3 regions of the Cupriavidus sp. C3SS-1 genome follow, and region 1 is predicted to be linked to each of the others. Evidence: predicted binding sites of a transcription regulator. Region 1 holds the regulator's gene; each other region holds the start of a gene.

Region 1 (7,268 bases):
GTGCCGGAATCGGTGATGCCGTCCTATCCGTGGCTCGAGAAGGCTCAACTGCCGACCGATGATATCCAGGCCCGCATGCGCGCACTGGTGCGACTGGGCGTGCCGTACACCGAGGCGGAAATCGCCAAGGCCCCTGAAGAGCTCAAGAACAAGAGCGAAGAGGATGCGCTGGTCGCCTACCTGCAAGGATTGGGCACCAACCGTCGCAATGTGCGCGTGGACGCAGCCGCAGCCGCGCCTGCGAAGGAGTAAGTCATGGCGATGCTGACCGCTTTTGCCACGATCGTGTCGATGGTCGTATTCCTGGGAATTTGCTGGTGGGCCTGGTCGAATGGCCGGCAAGCCGCCAACCAGGAGTCCGCCATGCTGCCGTTCGCACTGCCTGACGAGACCCACACAACATCGAGCCGGAATACCTAGTCATGAGCGATTTCTTTTCCGATTTCTGGAGCTACTACATCGCTGCCATCGCGCTCGTCGGCATCGTCTGGTGCGTGTGGCTGCTTTTTTCTCAACGCAAGGTCACAAAGGTTGCCAACGCCGGTGATGACACCGGCCATGTCTGGGACGGCGATCTGCGCGAGCTGAACAACCCGTTGCCACGCTGGTGGATGTGGATGTTCCTGCTGGCCTGCATCTTCGGCCTGGTCTACCTGGTCCTCTATCCTGGACTCGGCTCGTATGCGGGCGTGCTGAAGACTTCGACGCAAGGCGAACTGGCCGCGCATCAGCAGGCACAGGAGAAGTTGCAGCACGATGTCTACGCCAAGTACCTGAATATGGACGTCAAGCAGGTGGCGGCAGACCCGCAGGCCCGCGAGATTGGCCAGCGCCTGTTCCTGAACTACTGCGCGCAATGCCATGGCTCGGACGCACGCGGCAGCCGCGGCTTTCCGAACCTGACGGACCACGACTGGCTCTATGGCGGTGAACCCGAGACGATCCAGCAGACCATCACGAAGGGCCGCAATGGCGTGATGCCGTCGTTTGCCTCGACCATCGACGGCAAGCTCGCAGCGGATGTGGCGCAGTATGTGCGATCGCTGTCGGGCCTGTCGTTCGACCCGATCCGGGCATCGCGCGGCGAGAGCACGTTCAAGTCCACCTGTGCTGCGTGCCATGGTGCGACCGGCAAGGGCAATCAGGCACTCGGCGCGCCCAACCTGTCCGATAACGTGTGGCTGTATGGCAGTTCGGAAGGCAGTATTGTCGAGGCCATCCTGAAGGGTCACAACAACCACATGCCCGCGCACGAAGAGATCCTGACTCCCGAGCGTATCCGCATGCTGACGGCCTATGTCTGGGGGCTTTCCAATACCGGAGGCTCAGGGCAATGATCACCGACTCAGGCACGGGGTGCGCCATGGCGTCTGAAGGAGCGCGCGCATGAACGCCCCCGGGACAGAACCTCTGGCCCGCACGGCCGGCCCGCAAGGGCCGGCGTCGTCGCCTGTCGAAACCTCCGACGAAACGCTCTACGAGGTTCGACGCAAGATCTACCCGCGCTCGGTGACGGGCGCGTTCTCCAACTGGCGGGTCTGGATGGTACTCCTGACCCAGCTCATCTACTACGGCACGCCCTGGCTGCAATGGAATGGCAGACAGGCCGTGCTGTTCGACCTTGGCGCCCGCAAGTTCTATATCTTCGGACTGGTGCTTTGGCCGCAGGATGTCATCTATCTTGCCGTCCTGCTGGTGATCTCCGCGCTGGCGCTGTTCCTGTTCACGGCCATTGCGGGGCGGCTCTTCTGTGGCTACGCGTGTCCACAGACGGTCTACACCGAAATATTCATGTGGATCGAACGGCATGTCGAAGGTGACCGCTTCGCGCGGATCCGTCTGGACGGCGATCCGTGGAGTTTGCGCAAATTTCGCCTGAAGGCGACCAAGCACTCGCTGTGGCTACTGGTCGCGCTATGGACGGGCTTCACGTTCATTGGCTACTTCGCGCCGATACGCGAGCTTGGCGGTCAGGTCCTGAGCTTCTCGCTGGGGCCGTGGCAGGCGTTCTGGATGCTCTTTTACGCCTTCGCGACATGGGGCAATGCGGGCTTCATGCGCGAGCAGGTGTGCAAGTATATGTGCCCGTATGCGCGATTCCAGAGCGTGATGGTTGACCGCGACACCTACGTGGTCACCTACGACGTCGGGCGCGGCGAGCCGCGCGGGAGCCGGTCGCGCAAGGTGGATCATCATCAGGCAGGGCTTGGCGACTGCGTCAACTGCAGCATTTGCGTGCAGGTGTGTCCGACAGGCATTGATATCCGTGACGGGCTGCAGTACGAGTGCATTGGTTGCGGCGCCTGCATCGATGCCTGCAATCAGGTCATGGACAAGATGGACTACCCGCGTGGGCTGATCCGGTACACGTCCGAGAACGCCATGCGCAAGGCGCTGTCAGCCGCGGTGGCGCGCAAGCGGCTCGTGCGGCCGCGGACCATCATCTACTCGGTCATCTGGATGGTGATGGTAGCGGGTTTCGTGGTGTCGCTAGCGCTGCGCACGCCGTTGAAGGTCGACATCATCCGCGATCGCGGGGCGTTGGGGCGTGAGGTGGATGGACGCTGGATTGAGAACGTCTATCGACTGCAGCTGATCAACACCACCGAGGCACCCATGCGCATCAGCGTGCAGGCCGAAAGCGACGATCTGAAGAACCTGACGGTCGAGTACGATCCCGACGCGAAGGCCCTGGCGCCGACGTCGAACAAGCTGGTGCCGATCCGGATTCGCGTGCCGATCGACGATGCCGCGCAGGGTACGCACAAGATCAGCGTGACGGTGACAAGCGAAGGTTCGGGGCAAGGTAGTGCGCAAATCAGGCAATCTACCAGTTTCATCGTGCCGCGCAATTTGTGATGCTAAGGGCGGTGCAGCGCATCGGCGCTGCGCCGTACCAACCGCGAGCGCCTCGGTGAGGCGCCGACGAAGGAGGCAAGACGATGCAAGAAAGCAATCCGTGGTGGAAGGAGCCGTGGCCGTGGCTTCTGATGAGCGGCCCGTTGCTGGCCATAGTGGCTTGCGGCGTAACCATCTGGCTGGCTTCCACCCATCCTGACCGGCCGGTAGTCGAAGGTGTGTCCCGGCACGGCCTGGTCGTCGAGAAAGCAGAAGGGGTCCCGGGCAGTGCCAAGGCACCGCAAGCGAGGCGGCCATGAGGCTGCGCTGGCTGATGTGGGTACTGTGGCCGGCGTTCCTGATGGCCGGGGTGGCCACGGCAACCGTGTTTTCGGTGGTGGATCCCGGAGATCTGAATTTCTTCGGCCACCCGATCGAGGCCTCGCGCGAGGCCATTTATACGATCGGGTTCTTGCTGGCCTGGGTATTCTGCGCGTTGTCCAGCGGATTGACGCTCTATACCATGCCGACGAAGCTCAGCGAAACGGACGAGCTGGAGTGATTGGGCTGAAGCGGACCGTCTTGCCAGGCAAGGCGGTCAGACGGCCTCAGCAGGAGCGGCTGTAGACTTGCTTGATGCCTTCCATGTCGACGAGCTTGACGTGGCGTTGACGGATCTGGATCAGGCCCGCCTCGGCGAATCGTGAGAACAGGCGGCTGACCGTTTCGAGCTTCAATCCGAGATAGCTGCCGATTTCTTCCCGGCTCATGCGCATGACGAACTCGGTCGACGAATACCCGCGTGCGGACAGACGTTCTGACAGGTTGATCAGGAACGCGGCAAGTCGCTCTTCGGCACGCATGGACCCCAGCGTGACGAGCATGAGCTGATCATGCGATATTTCCTTCCCCATCAGTCGCAGGAACTGCTGCTGCAGCGATGGCAGATCCATGGACAGCGTCTGAAGATCGGCCATGCGTACGACGCATACTTCCGTGTCTTCAAGCGCGGTGGCATCCGAGGCGTGCTGCATTTCACCCAGGCCGTCGAGGCCGACCACTTCGCCAGGCAAATGGAAGCCGGTGATTTGCGAGCGGCCGTCTTCCGTGGTGACATGCGTCTTCAGGGTGCCGAAGCGAATGGCAAAAACCGCAGTCAGCGGATCGCCCATGCGGTACAGGGTTTCGCCCTTGTGGACACGGACGCGCTCTTGCACCAGGGTATCCATCTTTTGCAGATCCTGCTGGCTCATGCCCACCGGCAGGCACAGTTGCCCCATGCCGCAAGTGGAGCAACGGGGCGACATCTCGGTGACGGGGATGGATGTTAGCAATTGGAACCTGCAAGGAATGAGCGGCGAGGGCGCAATGCATGCATTTTAACGCGCGATGTGATGCGGTAGGGAGTTGCAATTGACTTTTGGTGTGCTTCTCAGTGTTTTCATGCTTGCCTTGCTGGGGGGCTTTCATTGCGCTGCCATGTGCGGTGGCGTTGCCCTCGCAGTCGAGCAGCGCGCCGCGGACGTGCCGATTGCCGTGGTGCGGCGCCCCCAAGACTGGCTCCTGGAGTTGCTGGTGATGCATGTGGGCAGGATTTCCACCTACATGCTGCTCGGTGCGATCCTTGGAGCGGTGGGGGCGACGGCCTGGCGCCAGGATTACCTGCCGGTTCAGCGCTGGCTATTTGGCGCCGGGAGTGCCTTGCTGCTGGTATCTGGCTGGCGCCTGCTACGCGGCGAAGCGTTTTCCATCGTGTGGCTGGAACGGTTCGGCGCGCGCGCGGGGACCGCCGTTGCCGGAAGCTTCGGCCGGCTTCGCCGCAAAACTCCGGCCACGGCGGCGAGAGGCGGTGGTCTGGTGCGCCGCTACGGCATGGGCTTGGCGTGGGGGCTCGTGCCCTGTGGCATGGTCTATGGTGCGCTTGCCCTCGCGTTACTGGCCGGTAATGCGCCCTCGGGTGCACTGGTAATGGGCGCCTTCGGGCTTGGCACGTTACCGAATTTGCTGGCGCTATCCAGCTTTTCGGGGCTGCTGCGCGCTTGGGCTCGCCGCCGTTGCGTCAGGATGGGAGCTGGATTGGCGGTCATGGTCTTCGGCGGCCTGGGAATCGGTCGAGCGGTGCTATTGCCACATTCGCTGGCCGAGCATGGTTTTTGCCTGGTGTTTTGACGCCACCGTGAAGGCGCGGGAGTGCGCGGTGGTTGCAGGCGGATGCGGGAATGCCATACAATCGCCTGCATTGCGGTATCGCGCGGCGTGTTTCCGAGCGGCGCCTGGCAGCCCTTCCAAAAAAAGGGCGTCCGGAGTTTCGGGCAAGCCGACATTTCGGCGCCGAACCCTTCCGCAGTCCATCCGGTTCATAATATCTGTTCAAAAGTCCGGCTGGCTCTGCGACCGTGGTGCGGTCATTGCTGGCCCTGATCCCGATATTCGTTTTTCTTGCGGCCCAGGCGGACGTTCGCCGGAAGCCATGTCCGCCCATGTGGGCGCGTGCAAGAGGTTCGTGCACTGGTACTTGCCGGTGACCGGGCAATCTCCTGCCGGAACACACCCGGCAAATCGAAGCAAAAGAAGGTGCACGGTCTCGAAGCGAAACGCTTTCGGGTTTGCTGCGCGATGAGATGGCGGTGGCAATCGCACCGTTAAATCCACAATGTCCAGGGCTCCGGATTCGTCCCTGAGCAGGTGCAAAGACAGGCTGCACACCCAACATGAATACCCAAGAGGCGAAGATCGTCCTCGAGACTGCGCTGATCTGTGCGCAGGAGCCCTTGCGCGTGAGCGACCTGCGCCGTCTGTTTGCAGACGATGTCGGCGCGGACACTGTTCGGGTCCTGCTTGATGAGTTGCGCCAGGACTGGCGCCAGCGTGGGGTCGAGTTGGTGGCACTGGCCAGCGGCTGGCGTTTCCAGAGCCGGCCTGAGATGCGGGAATACCTCGATCGCCTCAATCCCGAGAAGCCCCCCAAGTATTCGCGGGCCGTCATGGAAACGTTGGCGATCATTGCTTATCGTCAGCCGGTAACGCGTGGTGACATAGAGGAAATCCGTGGCGTGACGGTTAGCACGGAGGTGGTCAAGAAACTGGAAGACCGCAGCTGGATCGAGGTCATCGGCCACCGCGATGTACCGGGGCGACCGGCACTCTATGCGACCACCAAGGCATTCCTGGACGATCTGGGTTTGCGTACGCTGGACGAACTGCCTCCGCTCGAAGACGCCCAGGCGCAATCGCAGGCGGCGCTACTGGATCAGCAGGCGATCGATTTTGAAGAGATGGCAACGGCGCTGCCGGTGGCTGGCGACGAAGAGGCCTTCCCTGAGCCGGAGCCGGTTACGCCGGCCGGTGAGTCGTCCGATGCCGCCAAGCCGGCTGCTGGCGACGAACCTCCTGACGAGGCTGGGGCCGTCGCGCAGGCCAGCGCCGACGCCATGCAGGTGGCAGATCTCGCGTCGGCTGTGACCGAGGCAAATGGCTTCCATGCCGAAAGCGCGCCGGGCAACCAGGACGGCGGCAATTCATCCGGCGACGATACTGCGCCGCCGCACGCGAGCGAGCATGATGATGAGCGCGTGCCCAACTGAACAATATGCAACATCCGATAGTGAATACTTTGTCTGATTCCGTTGAACAAGACACCCGGTCAGCCGGGTCACCGGCTGCCGACGGCGCAGCAGAATCCGGGTCAGGCACCGATACGGCGCCGCGCCGGAAGGGGCTGAGACGCGGCTTGCGCAACCTGGTGGCTTCGCGCCGGCAGGGCGGGCAGGATCGAGACGGCAATCGCGCCGAAGGAGCCGAATCTGGCGCCCAGGCTGATGCTGGCGAGAGCAGGCCTGCCGGCGAACCCGGCGGGCGTGCGGCCCCGCGTGGCCGCGGCAAGCGCAAGCCGATCAGGGCGGAAAATGCGCCGGCCCGGGAAGGCGGTCAAGCTGGGCAGGAGCGCGGCGACAAGGGCGAGCAGGCGGGCCGCAAGCGCAAGCCGCAGGGCCAGCGCACTGCCCGGGCCACGCCGGAAGGCGATGTCCAGTCGGCGGGTCGGCAGCAGGGCCCGCGCAAGGGTGGTCAGTCGCAACGGAAGGGGCCGGCCGGTCCCGAGAAGGCGGGCGCGAGCAGCGAAGACCTGTTCCGCTTCGTTATCTCGGATCAGTACGACCAGGAAGACACCGTCATCCCACGCACCAAGGCTAAGCCGGTGCGCGAACTGTCCGCGGACGACGATGCGCCTAAGCTGCACAAGGTCCTGGCTGAAGGCGGCCTGGGCTCGCGCCGCGAAATGGAGGAGCTGATCCTGCAGGGCCGCGTTTCCGTCAACGGATTGCCCGCGCATATCGGCCAGCGGATCCTGCCGGCCGATCAGGTCCGGGTGAACGGCAAGCTGATTCATCGCAAGATTTCTTCCAAGCCTCCGCGCGTGCTGCTGTACCACA
Region 2 (7,268 bases), on a different replicon from region 1:
AGCCGGTCCCAAGGGTATGGCTGTTCGCCATTTAAAGAGGTACGTGAGCTGGGTTTAAAACGTCGTGAGACAGTTTGGTCCCTATCTGCCGTGGGCGTTGGAATCTTGACGGGGGCTGCTCCTAGTACGAGAGGACCGGAGTGGACGTACCGCTGGTGTACCTGTTGTCTCGCCAGAGGCATCGCAGGGTAGCTATGTACGGAAGAGATAACCGCTGAAAGCATCTAAGCGGGAAACTCGCCTGAAGATGAGGATTCCCTGGCGGCTTGACCGCCTTGAAGGGTCGTTCGAGACCAGGACGTTGATAGGCTGGGTGTGGAAGCGCAGTAATGCGTTAAGCTAACCAGTACTAATTGCCCGTAAGGCTTGATCCTATAACCAGTGTGTTTTAGCCTGGTGAGAGAATCGCCTGTGCCGTGCGTTGACAAGCACAACCCAAGACTACAGAACTACATCCCGAATTGGTGAGGTTGACCGCGTCAGCCTCACAACCCCTTATGCCTGGTGACCATAGCGAGTTGGAACCACCCCTTCCCATCCCGAACAGGTCCGTGAAACGACTCCGCGCCGATGATAGTGCGGATTACCCGTGTGAAAGTAGGTCATCGCCAGGCTCTTACAACGCAAAACCCCTCGACAGCATGTGCTGCGAGGGGTTTTTGCTTTGGCGGCTTCGCTATGCTGACCGGATGCGCTCGATTTCTTCTTCGACGTCGTGCAGGCGGTCCTTGCCAAAATAGATCTCGTCATTGACGAAGAAGGTCGGCGAGCCGAAGGCGCCACGCTCGAATGACGCCTGGGTGTTCTTCAGCAGCATCTCCTTGATTTCCGGGTCGTTCATCCGTTCAAGCAGGCGTTCGGCATCCAGGCCAGCCTCGCGCAGCACGGCCGCGATCGTCGCAGGATCGTCCATCTTCTTTTCCTGTTCCCACATTGCCGAAAACACGACCTCGACATAGCGCTCGAAGCAGCCCTCGATCCGGGCCGCGACCGCGCAACGCATGATTTGCAGGGTGTTGACGGGAAAGTGGGGGTTGAACCGGTACGCAGTAAGTCCGTGCTTCTCGACAAAGCGCCTGATTTCCAGTTGACCGTATTCCGGCTTGTTCTTGATGCCCGCAAAGGCTTCGCCTGGCGAGCGGTTGCCCGTCAGCCGGAACAGGCCTCCCAGAAGGACCGGTACATACTCGAACTTCACGCCGGTGCGCTGCTCGATGGACGGGATGACTTTGTGCGAGAGGTACGAATTGGGGCTGCCAAAATCGAAGTGGAACTGCACGACGGGCGTACTCATTTGCTGTCTCTCCAGTGTGGTTCAATGCCTTCAGGTGCTGTTCTTCTTGTCGTGGACTAGCGGCATTACCAGGCCTCGATCCAGGGACGCAGGTCGAGTTCGTGGGTCCACGCATCGCGCGGTTGCTGGTGCAGCATCCAGTAGGCGTCGGCGATGTGCTCGGGATTGAGAATGCCGTCGCGCTCCTTCAGCGCGTAGCGCTCGGGGAACGTCTCGCGAATGAACTCCGTATCGATGGCGCCATCGATGATGGGATGCGCCACGTGAATGCCCTGCGGGCCAAGTTCCTTCGCCATGGATTGCGCCAGCGCACGCAGTCCGTGCTTCGCCCCCGCAAAGGCGGAGAAGCCTGCCCGGCCGCGCAGGCTGGCCGTCGCGCCGGTGAAGAAGATGGAGCCGCGGCCGCGGGGGGCCATCACCCTTGCCGTCTCGCGCCCCATCAGGAAGCCGGCAAAGCACGCCATTTCCCACACCTTGTAGTAGACGCGCGCGGTCGTTTCCAGAACGTCGAAGCGGACATTGGCGCCGATATTGAAGACCGCAATCTCGATCGGCGCGATGTTCGTCTCGATGTTCCGGACCAGCGCCGTCATTTCCTCTTCCTTGCGCGCGTCCGAGCCGAAAGCATGTGCGACGCCGCCTTCCGCTTCGATCTGGGCCACCAGGGGCGCGAGCTTGTCGGCATTACGCCTTGTGACGCATGCGATATATCCCTCGCGCGCAAAGCGGCGGGCAATGGCGCCACCCGTGGCATCGCCTGCGCCGACAACGAGGATGGCTTTCTTGTCACTCATGGTGTCTCCTTGTAGAAAGAGTTGCGGAACAAGAAACTGCATTGCAGTCCAGTATGGGTATCGCATCCGCAATAGTCAACGGAGAAACGTTGCATGATTGCTGAAATTGTCATCTTGCGGACTGCATATCGGGCCTATAGACTGCATAGCGGTTCGACAAGCCAATATGGGAGACATGACTATGAGCGAGCACCATGGCGCCCCGGGCGCCGCATTTCGACGCATTCACGAGGTGATCGATCCCTGGGTCGAGCGTCAGCCCCAAGCACTGGCGCTAGTGGACAAGCGTGTGCGCCTGACCTATGCGGAACTTGCCGCGACGGTACATGCGGCAGCCACGCGCTTGCGCGAACTGGGGGTGCAGCCAGGCGACCGCGTCATGATGGTGGCAGAGAATTGCGCGGCCCTGGCGGTGCTGGTGCTGGCGGCCAGCCGCTGCGACGCGTGGGCCGTGGTGGTCAATGCACGGCTGTCGCCGCGTGAAATCGACCACTTCATTGACCATTCGGGCGCCCGGCGCGTGTTCTACGCCGTCGACGTCTCGCAGGAGTGCGCCATTCATGCCGACCGTGCCGGCGCAGTCAGGCAGGCCTGGCCGCTGTTAGGCGAGCTTGCCGTCGGGCCATGCAACGATGGCGCGCGCAGCGAATCCGTCAGTGCCGACCCGGCGCAGCAGGTCGCGGCGATGATCTACACCTCGGGAACTTCCGGCCATCCGAAGGGCGTGATGCTGACGCACGCGAACCTGCTCCATATGGCAACGCTGTCGCGGCAGATGCGGCATCTGGGTCCTGCCGACGGCGTGTACGGCGTATTGCCGATGGCACACGTGGTCGGGCTGTCGTCGCAGCTGGTGGGATCGCTCTCGTGCGGATGCGTGCTGCATCTGGAGGAGCGCTTTTCGCCGGAGGCCCTGGTGGGTGCCTTGCGCGAAGGACACCTCACTGTCCTGATCGGCGTTCCGGCGATGTATGCACGATTGCTCGAATGGCTCGGCCGGACCGGTACCGCGCTGGGCGACCATCGTTTGCGCATCATCGGCACGGCTGGCTCGCCGCTGACTCTCGAACTGAAAGCGGCGGTGGAACGGGCGTTCGGGATGCCGCTGCAGAACGGCTATGGCCTGACGGAGATGTCTCCCACGATTGCCCAGACCCGGCTTGAAGCGCCGCGCCGGGATTGCTCTGTCGGGCCGGCTGTCCCCGGTGTCGAGGTCCGGATCGTCGACACCGGGGGCAACGATGTCGAGCCCGGTTGCGCGGGCGAGCTGTGGGTGCGTGGTCCCAATATGATGAAGGGCTACTACCGCGATGCCGCGCAGACGCGTGCGGCCATCAACGATGAAGGCTGGCTCAATACCGGCGACATGGCCAGGCAGGATGACGATGGCGCGCTGTTCATCGTCGGCAGAACGAAGGAGCTGATCATCCGTTCCGGATTCAATGTCTATCCGGTCGAAGTCGAGCAGGTCCTGAACAGCCATCCCGCCATCGTGCAGTCGGCCGTGGTCGGGCGCCAGGTCGAAGGGAACGAGGAGGTGGTCGCGTTCGTCGAGCTTGCCGATGGCGTGTCCGTGGCGCGCGACGAACTGGACGCCTACCTGCGCGAACGCCTGTCACCTTACAAGCTGCCGACGGAGATACGGGCGATGGTCCGGCTTCCGGCCGCACCCACCGGAAAGCTGCTCAAGGGTGAATTGAAGACGCTGGCCGCAAGCACGGCGGATGCACGCCAGACCCTTCTATAGCCGCCCTGTATTTCGACGCGAGGGCCGGGCATGACGAGGCCGGCATCTGTGCTAACTTCTTTCAGTTCGGAAGGCATCGCGGGGAGACGGCACAAGGCGCAGCCGCGCCTCGATGCCAGTCCGCAAGCGTGCGCGGAAATCGCGCAAGGAAAATCAGTATGGCAACAGAATCGAAGCAAGGGGAGTTGAGCCGCGCGTTGGGCACGGACGTCAACGACGCCGAGGAAGAGGCCCGGGGCGACGAGAGTCAGGACCGGCATTTCGTCACGGCGCTGGCGCGGGGCCTCGAGGTGCTCAGCTGCTTTCGCAGCGGCGACAGCTTCCTTGCCAACCATGAGATTGCCATGCGCTGCGGGCTGCCGAAATCGACTGTCACCCGGCTCACCTATACCCTGACGAAGCTGGGCTATCTGCATCTCGTTCCGGACAGCGGAAAGTACCGGCTCGGCACGGCCACGGCAGCGCTGGGCAGTTCCATGCTGCTCAATCTCGACGTGCGGCAGGTGGCAAGGCCATACCTGAAGTCGTTGGCAGCCGAAACCGGGGCGGTCGTGGCGCTGACGACGCGAGACCGGCTCTCGATGCTGTATCTCGAATGCTGCCGCAGTACGTCGATCGTCACCCTCAGCCTTGATGTCGGTTCTCGCATTCCACTGGGAACCAGCGCGTCGGGGATGGCTTTGCTGGCAGCGCTGCCCGCCAGCGAGAGAGCCGACCTCATGGAGCGCATCCGTGACCTGGACGAGGGCAACTGGCCGCACACCGAGCGCGGCATCCTGAAGGCGATCGAGGAATTTCGCGCTACCGGATGCGTGACCTCGGCAGGCAACTGGATCAAGGAGGTCCATGGTATCGCCACGCCGCTATGGCCGGGCAGGGGGCTGCCCTTGATGACAATCAGTGTGGCCGGGGCCGCGGGCTATTTTCCCGTGGCACGCCTGCACGAGGAGATTCGCCCGAAGCTTCTGGATTCCGTAAGGGAAATCGAGCGGAATCTCGGTCAGCGCCCGGAAGCGCCGGCGCCGGAAAGACTGCCGATGCCCTAGCGCTCCGCGGCCCGATCCAGTCCGCGCCTGAAAGATCAGCGGTTGCTTTCCGATCGCAGGAAACCCCTCCGTTTGATCTTTGGCAAACCTATATATAGTGGCTGGTAAATAATGCTGCCCCATATCTAGTGTTTTTGGGGGCACGATGGGACCGAATTTTCACAGGACGCTCGTGGACGTGGAATCGTCCGTCAACGAGTACCTGAACCGCGAGGACTGGCGCGTCAACGCCAATGCGAACCAGGGCTACTCGCTGGGCGGGCTGATTCTCAACGTTGCGGGCAAGGTCACCGCGAACTACTGGCTCTCGCATGTCTATGCGCCGGAAGCCGGGACGGCCCATCGCGAGGGCGACCTTCACATCCACGATCTCGACATGTTGTCCGGCTACTGCGCCGGCTGGTCGCTGCGCACGCTGCTGCATGAAGGGTTGAACGGCGTGCCCGGCAAAGTGGAAGCCGCACCGCCGCTGCACATGTCGAGCGCGGTCGGCCAGATCGTGAACTTCCTTGGCACCATGCAGAACGAGTGGGCCGGGGCGCAGGCGTTCTCGTCGTTCGATACCTATATGGCCCCCTTCGTGCGCAAGGACAGCATGTCCTACGCCGAGGTCCGGCAACACATGCAGGAACTGATCTACAACCTCAACGTGCCGTCGCGCTGGGGCACGCAGACTCCGTTCACCAACCTCACATTCGACTGGACCTGCCCCGAAGACCTGCGGGAACAGGTGCCTGTGATCGGCGGCGAGGCGATGCCATTCCGCTATGGCGACCTGCAGGCCGAGATGGACGTGATCAATCGCGCTTATATCGAAGTCATGACCGAAGGCGATGCCCTTGGCCGCGTCTTCACCTTTCCGATTCCCACCTACAACATCACGCCGGACTTCCCCTGGGAGAGCGAGAATGCCGCGCGGCTGTTCGACATGACGGCCAAGTACGGATTGCCGTATTTCCAGAACTTCGTGAACTCCGAGCTCAAGCCGAACATGGTGCGGTCCATGTGCTGCCGGCTCCAGCTCGATCTGCGCGAACTGCTCAAGCGCGGCAACGGCCTGTTCGGCAGCGCGGAGCAGACTGGCTCGCTGGGCGTGGTCACGATCAACTGCGCCCGGCTGGGCTATCTGAATGCAGGCGACGAAGCCGGCCTGTTGCAGCGGCTCGATAACCTGCTCGATCTCGGCCGCGATTCGCTCGAAGCCAAGCGAGAACTGATCCAGAAGCTGATGGACCAGGGCTTGTTCCCTTACACCCGGCGTTACCTCGGCACGCTGCGCAATCACTTCTCGACGCTTGGGGTGAACGGCCTCAACGAGATGATCCGCAACTTCACCGACGATACCCACGACATCACCACGGAATGGGGATGCGGCTTCGCGCTGCGCGTGCTCGACCATGTGCGCGCGCGCATTGTCGAATACCAGGAAGCGACCGGCCACATGTATAACCTTGAGGCCACGCCGGCCGAGGGCACCACCTATCGCTTCGCGCGGGAGGACCGCAAACGCTGGCCCGGCATTCTGCAGGCCGGTACGGCGGAGCAGCCGTACTACACCAATTCCTCGCAGCTGCCCGCGGGCTTCACCGATGATCCCTTCGAAGCCCTGGCGCAGCAGGAAGCGCTGCAAGCCAAATACACCGGCGGAACGGTGCTGCATCTCTACATGGGCGAGCGCCTGTCCAGCGGCGAGGCGTGCAAGCGCCTCGTACGCCGGGCGCTGGAAAATTTCCGCCTGCCGTACATCACGGTCACGCCCACGTTTTCGATCTGCCCGACGCATGGCTACCTGGCCGGCGAGCACATCTATTGCCCGAAGTGCGACGAGGATGTTCTCGCCCGCAAACGCCTGCAGCAAGCCGCATGAATTTCCCAACCCCAGCAAGAAGAACCACCATGATCAGCCAATCGCAACGCCTGGAAGCCACCGTCGAACTCGAGCAACACGAACGCCAGCGCTGTGAAGTCTGGACGCGCGTGATGGGTTACCACCGTCCCGTCGCCAGCTTCAACACCGGCAAGAAGGGCGAGCACGCCGAGCGCCGCTTCTTTGCCGAGCAGCGCTGCGCGGCCTGATGCCATGGGCAGCCTGCGCATTGGCGGCCTGACGCCACTGACCAGCATCGACTTTCCCGGCCGGCTTGCCGCGGTGGTGTTCTGTCAGGGTTGCCCGTGGCGCTGCGGCTACTGTCATAACGCCCACCTGATTCCTCCGCGCGGGCCCGACCTGCTGCCATGGAATCAGGTGATGGATTTCCTGGCGAACCGGCGTGGCCTGCTGGACGGCGTGGTGTTCTCCGGCGGCGAGCCCACGCTGCAGGCATCGCTGCCCGATGCCGTGCGCGAAGTCCGCGCCATGGGGTTCCAGGCGGCCCTGCACACTGCAG
Region 3 (7,268 bases), on a different replicon from region 1:
GCATGATGTGCTCCTTCTCGAATGGATCGCACATCACTACGCTAGTACCGTGCCAGCTTTTTACTCCATATAAATCATTGACTTACCAAGGTAACGGTATAATTAACCCGTTTTGAATCGCGGTTTTTTTTACCGTTTAAGGTATTTATGACCCTGAATCGGCGGGATATTTATACCGAGCTGCTGGCCGATGTGCTGGCGGAACTGCCGCATGCCGTGCGCCTGCAGCGGCTGGTCAGCGCACTGCGCGCGTATTTCGGCTGCGGCGCCGTGGCCTTGCTGCGGCTCGAAGAAGAACACCTGCGACCGGTGGCCGTGGACGGGCTGGTGCGCGACGCGCTCGGACGCCGCTTTGCGGTCGGCCTGCATCCGCGCCTCGGCGCCATCCTGGCGCGGCGCGGCGTCACGTGTTTCCATCACGACAGCGTGCTGCCCGACCCTTATGACGGCCTCATCGACGAGCACGTGGGCGAGCCCCTGCCGGTGCATGACTGCATGGGCATCCGGCTGGAACTCGATAGCCGCGCATGGGGCGTGCTCACGCTCGACGCGCTGCAGGTCGGCACCTTCGACGATGCCGCGCAGGCCGAGCTGGACGGGCTGACGCTGCTGGTCGAGACCGCCATCCGCACCACGCGGCTGGAGGCCGATATCCGCGCGCTGCAACTGTCGCGCGGCAAGACTCCCGACAACGAGCTACCGGCCGACGACAGCGAGATCGTCGGGCAGAGCGAGGCCATCACGGGGCTGCTGCACGAGCTGGACGTGGTGGCGGATTCAGAGTTGCCGGTGCTGCTGCTCGGCGAAACCGGCGTCGGCAAGGAGCTGTTCGCGCACCGGCTGCACCGCCTGTCGCGCCGAAGCGAACGTCCGCTGGTCCATGTGAATTGCGCCGCGCTACCGGAATCGCTCGCGGAAAGCGAACTGTTCGGCCATGTCAAGGGCGCGTTCTCGGGCGCCACGGGCGAACGGCCCGGCCGCTTCGAAGCGGCCGATGGCGGCACGTTGTTCCTGGATGAAGTCGGCGAGCTGCCGCTGGCCATCCAGGCCAAACTGCTGCGCACGCTGCAGAACGGCGAGATCCAGCGCCTGGGCTCCGACAAACCGCGCCGCGTCGATGTGCGCGTGATCGCCGCCACCAACCGCAACCTGCGCGACCATGTGCGCGACGGCTCGTTCCGCGCGGACCTGTACCACCGGCTGTCGGTCTATCCGATCCCGATTCCGCCGCTGCGCGAGCGCGGCAACGACGTGCTGCTGCTGGCCGGGCGCTTCCTGGAACTGAACCGCGCGCGGCTCGGCATGCGCAGCCTGCGGCTGTCGCCGGCCGCGCAGGATGCGCTGCGCCGCTACCGCTGGCCCGGCAATGTGCGCGAACTGGAGCATGTGGTCAGCCGCGCGGCGCTGCGCTCCGTGAGCCGCGGGGCCAACCGCAATGACATCGTGACGCTGGAGCCCGACCTGCTCGACCTGGACAGCCTGGCGCCCCCGCCGGATGCGTCCACGCCGGTTGCTCATGGCACGGAAGCCGTACGCCCCCACGTGGCGCTGGCCGCCGGCGCCACGCTGCGCGACGCCGTCGAGCAGACCCAGCGCGACTGCATCGAACAGGCGCTGCACGCGCAGCAGGGCAACTGGGCCCAGGCCGCGCGCCAGCTCGGCATCGACGCCAGCAATCTGCACAAGCTGGCGAAGCGGCTGGGGTGCAAATAGGCGGCTCGGCCATGACGGTGCGCAAGCCGCCTGCGCGCTCAGCGATGTCCCGTCTCCGGCGCCGCCACGCCCAGCCCCGCGGCGAGCCGCGACACCAGCGGTTCCAGCCAGGGCGGCCGCGGTGCCGCATCCAGCCAGTACTTCACTTCGAGCCCGAGCGCGGTATCGCCGCTGATCACCAGCTTGCGCTGGAAAAACAGCGTATCGGTATCGCACTGTCCCGCCAGCAGGCGCAGGTAGTCGGGCACGCGGGCGCGCAACGTCAGTTCGGGCTCCTCGGTGCCGCGGCCAGCCGAGCGGAAGCGTCCCTGTTCGCAGCGGAAAGGCACATCCAGGCCGAGATCCTCGACCGTCAGCAGGAAGGTGTGCCCGTTCAGCGCGGCGGGCGGCTCCAGCCATCCGGCGCGGCGCGCGAGTTCCAGCGCCGAGACCAGCGGCAAGGCGCGCGCCCTGGCCGGCATGCGGCGATGCACGCGGGCAAGCAGGCTTTGCAGTACGCTCACGGCCGGTCCTCCCACATGATGCCAGGGCGTCCATGCCAATAGCCGTTGCACGGTTGCGCGCCGGCCGGCATGACGCCGCTCGGCGCGGGCGCACGTTCTCCGGCGCGAATCGCCGCCAGCGCGGCCACCGCTTCCAGCGTCCCGCTCGAATGCGGGCTCACGCGCAGCATGTCGACACCCATATGGGCCATGGCCTGCGCCTGGTCACAAAGGTCCAGGCACGTCGCCGACTGGGTCTGGATGCCATTGAGCGTGAAGAAGTCCTGGCCCTCGCCCGTCGCGGCAACCAGGCCGTCCGGATAGTCGAGACAGCGGAACTCGCAGGCGTCCTTGCGCAGCCGGTGATGGCGCGCGGTGAAGCAGCGCGCCGAGAAGGCCAGCGGCATGCGGCCCCAGGCCAGCACTTCGAGCGCCACGCCCGCGCAACGCCCCGCCGACAGCGCGGCCAGCGTGGCGCCGTCCATCTCGACCGGCACTACGCAGCCGCGGGCGCCAAGGCTGGCAAGCCAGGCGAGCGTATCGGCGTGATAGACGTTCAGGTGCGGGCCGCCGATAAACGGGCGCCCGCCCATGCAGCGCACCGCGCCGACGTCGTTGGCCTCGACCAGGTAGTCGTCCTGTTCGCAGACGCGGCGCATGCAGGTGATATCGGTGTCGGACTCGATCAGCACCGGCGTGGACAGCACCACCTCCTTGCCGGCTTCGCGCAGCATCTGCGCGATTTCCAGCCAGTGCGCATGGCGCAGCTCGTGGCGGCGCGTGCAGACGGTCTCGCCCAGGTAGACCCGATCGACGGCCGAATCGGCGACGTCGGCATAGAACTGCATCACCGTCGCGCGCGGCCAGTAGTACAGCAGCGGTCCCAGCGCAATGCCGAACCGGGCCGCGCCGGGTGTGGATGAATCCCGCATCAATGACTCCGTGGTTGGATTTGCCGCGCTCATCGCCACGGCCGGTCGTAGGCGCCCTGCGTCACCTGGTCGCCTTCGGCATGGCGGCCCAGCGTGCCCTGCCATTCCTGGCGCGGCGCGAAGCGCTTCGGCTCGGCACAGGCGGCGTCGATGGCGGCGCGCAGCACGCCGACGACATCGGCCACGTAGCGCGGGCTGCGCTGGCGGCCTTCGATCTTGATCGCGGCGATGCCGATGTCGAGCAGCGCCGGCAGCAGTGACAGCGCGTTGAGGCTGGTGGGCTCTTCCAGCACGTAGCCGCGCTCGCCCTCGACCTCGAATCGCCCTTTGCACAGCGTGGGATATCCGGCCGGCTCGCCGGGCGCGTAGCTGTCGATCAGGATGCCGGACAGGCGCGCGTGCATGGTGCCGTCCTGTTCGGTCCAGCGCACCGCGTGCGCGGGCGAGCAAACGCCCTTGTTGTTGGGAGAATCCCCGGTGGCATACGAGGACAGCAGGCAGCGGCCCTCGGCCATCACGCACAGGCTGCCGAAGCCGAACACCTCCAGCTCGACGCTGGTCTGCCGCGCCAGCTTGCCGATCTGCGCGAGCGACAGCACGCGCGGCAGCACCACGCGCTTGATGTTGAAGCGCTCGCGCATCAGTTCGATGGCGTCGGCGTGGGTGGCGGAGCCCTGCACCGACAGGTGCAGCCGCAGTTGCGGATGGCGCTGGCTCGCATAAGCCATCAGCCCCGCGTCGGCCATGATGACCGCGTCGGCGCCCAGGTCCGCGGCCGCGTCGACGGCGCGGTGCCACCTGGCCACTTCGCCCATCTGCGGGAACGTGTTGATGGCGAACAGGACCTCGCGGCGACGCGCATGCGCCTCGGCCACGCCGGTGCGGATATCCGCCTCGGTGAAATTGAGCCCGCCGAAATTGCGGGCGTTGGTGGCGTCGCGCAGGCCCAGGTAGACGGCATCGGCGCCGTGCTCCAGCGCCGCGCGCAACGCGGTCAGCGAGCCCGCCGGCGCGACCAGCTGCGGAACGCGCGCCCGCACGGAAGATGAGGTTGTCATGTCGGAAGCGCCGCTTGCGGCGCGGGAATTCGGCCAGCGCAGATGCTAGCGACGCACTTCGCGTGTGGACTTGACCACGCGCAAACCGCACCGCAACGCCTTGCGGCATAGACCGGTCGGCCTACGCCATTGGTGCAGGGGCGGCCGTCGATTGACCTTGGGCAAACGCGCGCGCCGGTCGCTGTGCCACCCTTGGCCGTTCGTGCGCGGTCCCATATCGCGGTCCGCACGCAGTTCCAAACAAGCGAGACCAACATGACAGAACACTGGCTGAAGCTGGCTGGGCGCCGGCTGCTGCCGATCGTCCAGGGCGGCATGGGCATCGGCATTTCCGCGCACCGCCTGGCGGGTACCGTGGCCGCGCACAACGGCGTGGGCACCATTGCCAGCATCGACTTGCGCCACCACCACCCCGACCTGCTCGCGCAAACCCGCGGCACGCGCGACAAGGCGCGCATCGAGGCTGCGAACCTCGTCGCGCTGGACCGCGAGATCCAGGCCGCACGCGAACTGTCGGGCGGGCGCGGCCTGGTTGCCGTCAACGTGATGAAAGCGGTGGGCTCGCACGCGCAACTGGTGCGCCAGGCCTGCGAAAGCGGCGCCGATGCCATCGTCATGGGCGCGGGCCTGCCGCTGGACCTGCCGGAGATGACCGCCAACTACCCGAAGATGGCGTTGATCCCGATCCTGTCGGAAGCGCGCGGCATCGGCCTGGTGCTGCGCAAGTGGATGAAGAAGGGACGGCTGCCCGATGCCATCGTGGTCGAACACCCGGCCCATGCCGGCGGCCATCTTGGCGCGTCGACCATCCAGGATCTCGGCGAAGACCGGTTTTCGTTCGCGCGTGTGCTGGCGGAATGCCGCGAGTTGTTCCATACGCTCGGGCTCGCGTGGGACAGTGTCCCGCTGATCCTGGCGGGCGGCATCAACAGCCATGCGAAGGTGCGCCACTGGCTCGGCGAAGGCGCCGCCGCGGTGCAGTTGGGCACCGCCTTTGCCGTGACCGAGGAAGGCGACGCCCACCCGGCCTTCAAGCAGGTCCTGGCCACCGCCGGCCCCGAAGACCTGCGCGAGTTCACCAGCGTGGCGGGCCTGCCGGCGCGCGCGGTGCTCACGCCGTGGCTGTCGCGCTACCTGTCGGGCGAAAGCCGCCTGCAGCGCCGCGCCAAGGCCCGCGACTGCCTGGAAGGCTTTGACTGCCTGCAGGCCTGTGGCCTGCGCGATGGCGTATCGCGCATCGGCCAGTTCTGCATCGACCTGAAGCTGGCACAGGCCGTGCGCGGCGACGTGGAGCGCGGGCTGTTCTTCCGCGGCAAGGGCACGCTGCCGTTCGGCGAAGCGATCCGCCCGGTGGCGGACCTGCTCCACTATCTGCTGACCGGCGAGAAGCCCACTGCCATCGCCGAACCGGCGACGCAAGCCACCGTCGCGGCATGAGCGACGTCCGGGACGTCCGCGCGTGACCCGTCGTCCGCCAGGCGTCCCAGCCCTTCGGCATCGAGCAGGAAGATCTTGCCGCGCTCGAGCCGCACCAGGTTTTCTGCACAGAAGCGGCTGACCACGCGTGACAGGGTTTCGGGCGTGATGGCCAGCTTCGAGGCCATCACGCGCTGCGTACACGCCAGCCACGTGCGGCGCCCCGCGCGCGCTTCATCCCGCAGGAATCCGGCCACGCGCTGCAAGGCGTTGTGCAGGCTGGTGGCCTCGATATCGCGCATCAGCGCATGCAGCCGGCCCGACAGGTTGCGCAGCAGGCGCGCGGACAGCAGCGGATCCCGGGCCATCGCCTGCCGTAGTGCGGCACTGTCGATGCAAAGCACCGTGGTACGCGCCATCGACTGACAGTCGGCTGGCTGCGGGGCATCCACGAACACCACGTCTTCCCCAAACACGGCACCAGGGCCAAAGGCCTCGATCGCACGTTCCGCGCCTTTTGCGCTGCCAGCGGCGGCGGGCAGCGAGAGCTTCACCAGCCCGTCCATCACGACAAACAGCCCGCGGCAGGGCTCACCGCGGCGGAACAGGAATTCGCCTTTCTGCAGGCGCCGCTGCGTGGCCGCGGCAACGATTGCGTCGAGCACGCGGCCATCGACGCCACGGAACAGCGGCAACCGGTCGAGCATCACGATCTCAGCCATGGTGAACTCCTTGCGCAAGTGGCTTGCGCGGCGGCAAGCCGCCCCGCGCGCGCATGGCGCGCATGCATCGCATTGCCTTAAGCAACTGCAACCCGAGCCAGGCATTGGCCAGCGCGAACGCCAGGCCGCCGGCGCGCGCCAGCCACGCGGGCGCGAGCGGCAGCGCCAGCAGCAGCGCGAAAGCCGCCAGCAACGACCACGCCTGGCGCCGTTGCGTGGCGGGCGTGATGATGGCCTGCATGGCCGGCACGCGCGCACGCGGCGGCAACAGCCGGCGCAGGTGCAGCCAAACCAGGAATGGAACGATCTTGCCGAGCATGGCGGTCACCGGCAACACGCCACCGCCGACCAGCGCCAGCGTGCCGACCCACCACGACAGCGTCGCCTGCCAGGGCTCGGGCACCACGGGCAGCACCGCCGCCAACAGCGCGGCGGCCAGCAGGCTGGTGGCCGCGACCGGCCAAAGCAGCCAGACGGGATCGTGGCGGCGCCGCGCCCCCAGCGTGGCCGCCAGCGCGAAGCCGGCCACCAGCGCCGCGAACAGCAGCCAGGGCAACAGGGCCCAGCGCGCAAGCGCACCATCGGGCCGGGATATCACTACAGCGCTGAATCCCAGCAGCGGCAACCAGTGCCCGAACGGCAGGCAGCGCTCCAGCCAGCGCGGCAGGCGTGGCGCCTGCCAGAACATCGGCAGCACCGTGGTGGCGATGCCCGTCACCAGCGCAGCAAGCCAGCCGCCCAGGCCCCAGGCCATGTGCAGTGCCAGCCATTGCGACGGCGGCACTGTCCACAACCCGCCGAACATGCCTGCCAGGGCCGCGCCGAGCAGGCCGGTCAACACCAGCGGTGCGCCGATGCCGGCGAGCGTGCGCGTGGTGGCATCCACCGCGGCGACGCGTCGCCCGGCCAGCAGCAGCAAGCTCCCCGCAAGCGGCAACAAGAGGC

The links. Region 1 encodes FNR, which switches genes on or off when oxygen is low (the NO sensors DNR and NnrR bind a similar motif). Its sites were predicted from a motif close to TTGATNNNNATCAA; they were not measured.
Region 2: a site for FNR is predicted at 4,954-4,967, ahead of ACIGJC_RS26840 (ribonucleoside triphosphate reductase). Genes of this name have one in related genera too.
Region 3: a site for FNR is predicted at 4,337-4,350, ahead of ubiU (ubiquinone anaerobic biosynthesis protein UbiU). Genes of this name have one in related genera too.

What each region holds. Positions count from the first base shown of each region.
Region 1 is NZ_CP172699.1:1,920,890-1,928,157, reverse strand. It holds gene ccoO (cytochrome-c oxidase, cbb3-type subunit II) at 1-252, shown strand, start outside; gene ACIGJC_RS08935 (cbb3-type cytochrome oxidase subunit 3) at 256-420, shown strand; gene ccoP (cytochrome-c oxidase, cbb3-type subunit III) at 423-1,337, shown strand; gene ccoG (cytochrome c oxidase accessory protein CcoG) at 1,387-2,859, shown strand; gene ACIGJC_RS08920 (FixH family protein) at 2,943-3,158, shown strand; gene ACIGJC_RS08915 (hypothetical protein) at 3,155-3,400, shown strand; gene fnr (fumarate/nitrate reduction transcriptional regulator Fnr) at 3,447-4,172, opposite strand; gene ACIGJC_RS08905 (sulfite exporter TauE/SafE family protein) at 4,252-5,007, shown strand; gene scpB (SMC-Scp complex subunit ScpB) at 5,550-6,422, shown strand; gene rluB (23S rRNA pseudouridine(2605) synthase RluB) at 6,428-7,268, shown strand, end outside.
Region 2 is NZ_CP172700.1:2,355,077-2,362,344, reverse strand. It holds rRNA gene ACIGJC_RS26870 (23S ribosomal RNA) at 1-374, shown strand, start outside; rRNA gene rrf (5S ribosomal RNA) at 501-614, shown strand; gene ACIGJC_RS26860 (DsbA family protein) at 677-1,294, opposite strand; gene ACIGJC_RS26855 (SDR family oxidoreductase) at 1,360-2,088, opposite strand; gene ACIGJC_RS26850 (class I adenylate-forming enzyme family protein) at 2,270-3,835, shown strand; gene ACIGJC_RS26845 (IclR family transcriptional regulator) at 3,994-4,881, shown strand; gene ACIGJC_RS26840 (ribonucleoside triphosphate reductase) at 5,027-6,748, shown strand; gene nrdD (anaerobic ribonucleoside-triphosphate reductase) at 6,778-6,957, shown strand; gene ACIGJC_RS26830 (anaerobic ribonucleoside-triphosphate reductase activating protein) at 6,962-7,268, shown strand, end outside.
Region 3 is NZ_CP172700.1:215,126-222,393, reverse strand. It holds gene ytfE (iron-sulfur cluster repair protein YtfE) at 1-4, opposite strand, end outside; gene norR (nitric oxide reductase transcriptional regulator NorR) at 148-1,713, shown strand; gene ubiT (ubiquinone anaerobic biosynthesis accessory factor UbiT) at 1,752-2,216, opposite strand; gene ACIGJC_RS17025 (U32 family peptidase) at 2,213-3,127, opposite strand; gene ubiU (ubiquinone anaerobic biosynthesis protein UbiU) at 3,157-4,185, opposite strand; gene ACIGJC_RS17015 (NAD(P)H-dependent flavin oxidoreductase) at 4,441-5,622, shown strand; gene ACIGJC_RS17010 (Crp/Fnr family transcriptional regulator) at 5,553-6,323, opposite strand; gene ACIGJC_RS17005 (hypothetical protein) at 6,316-7,268, opposite strand, start outside.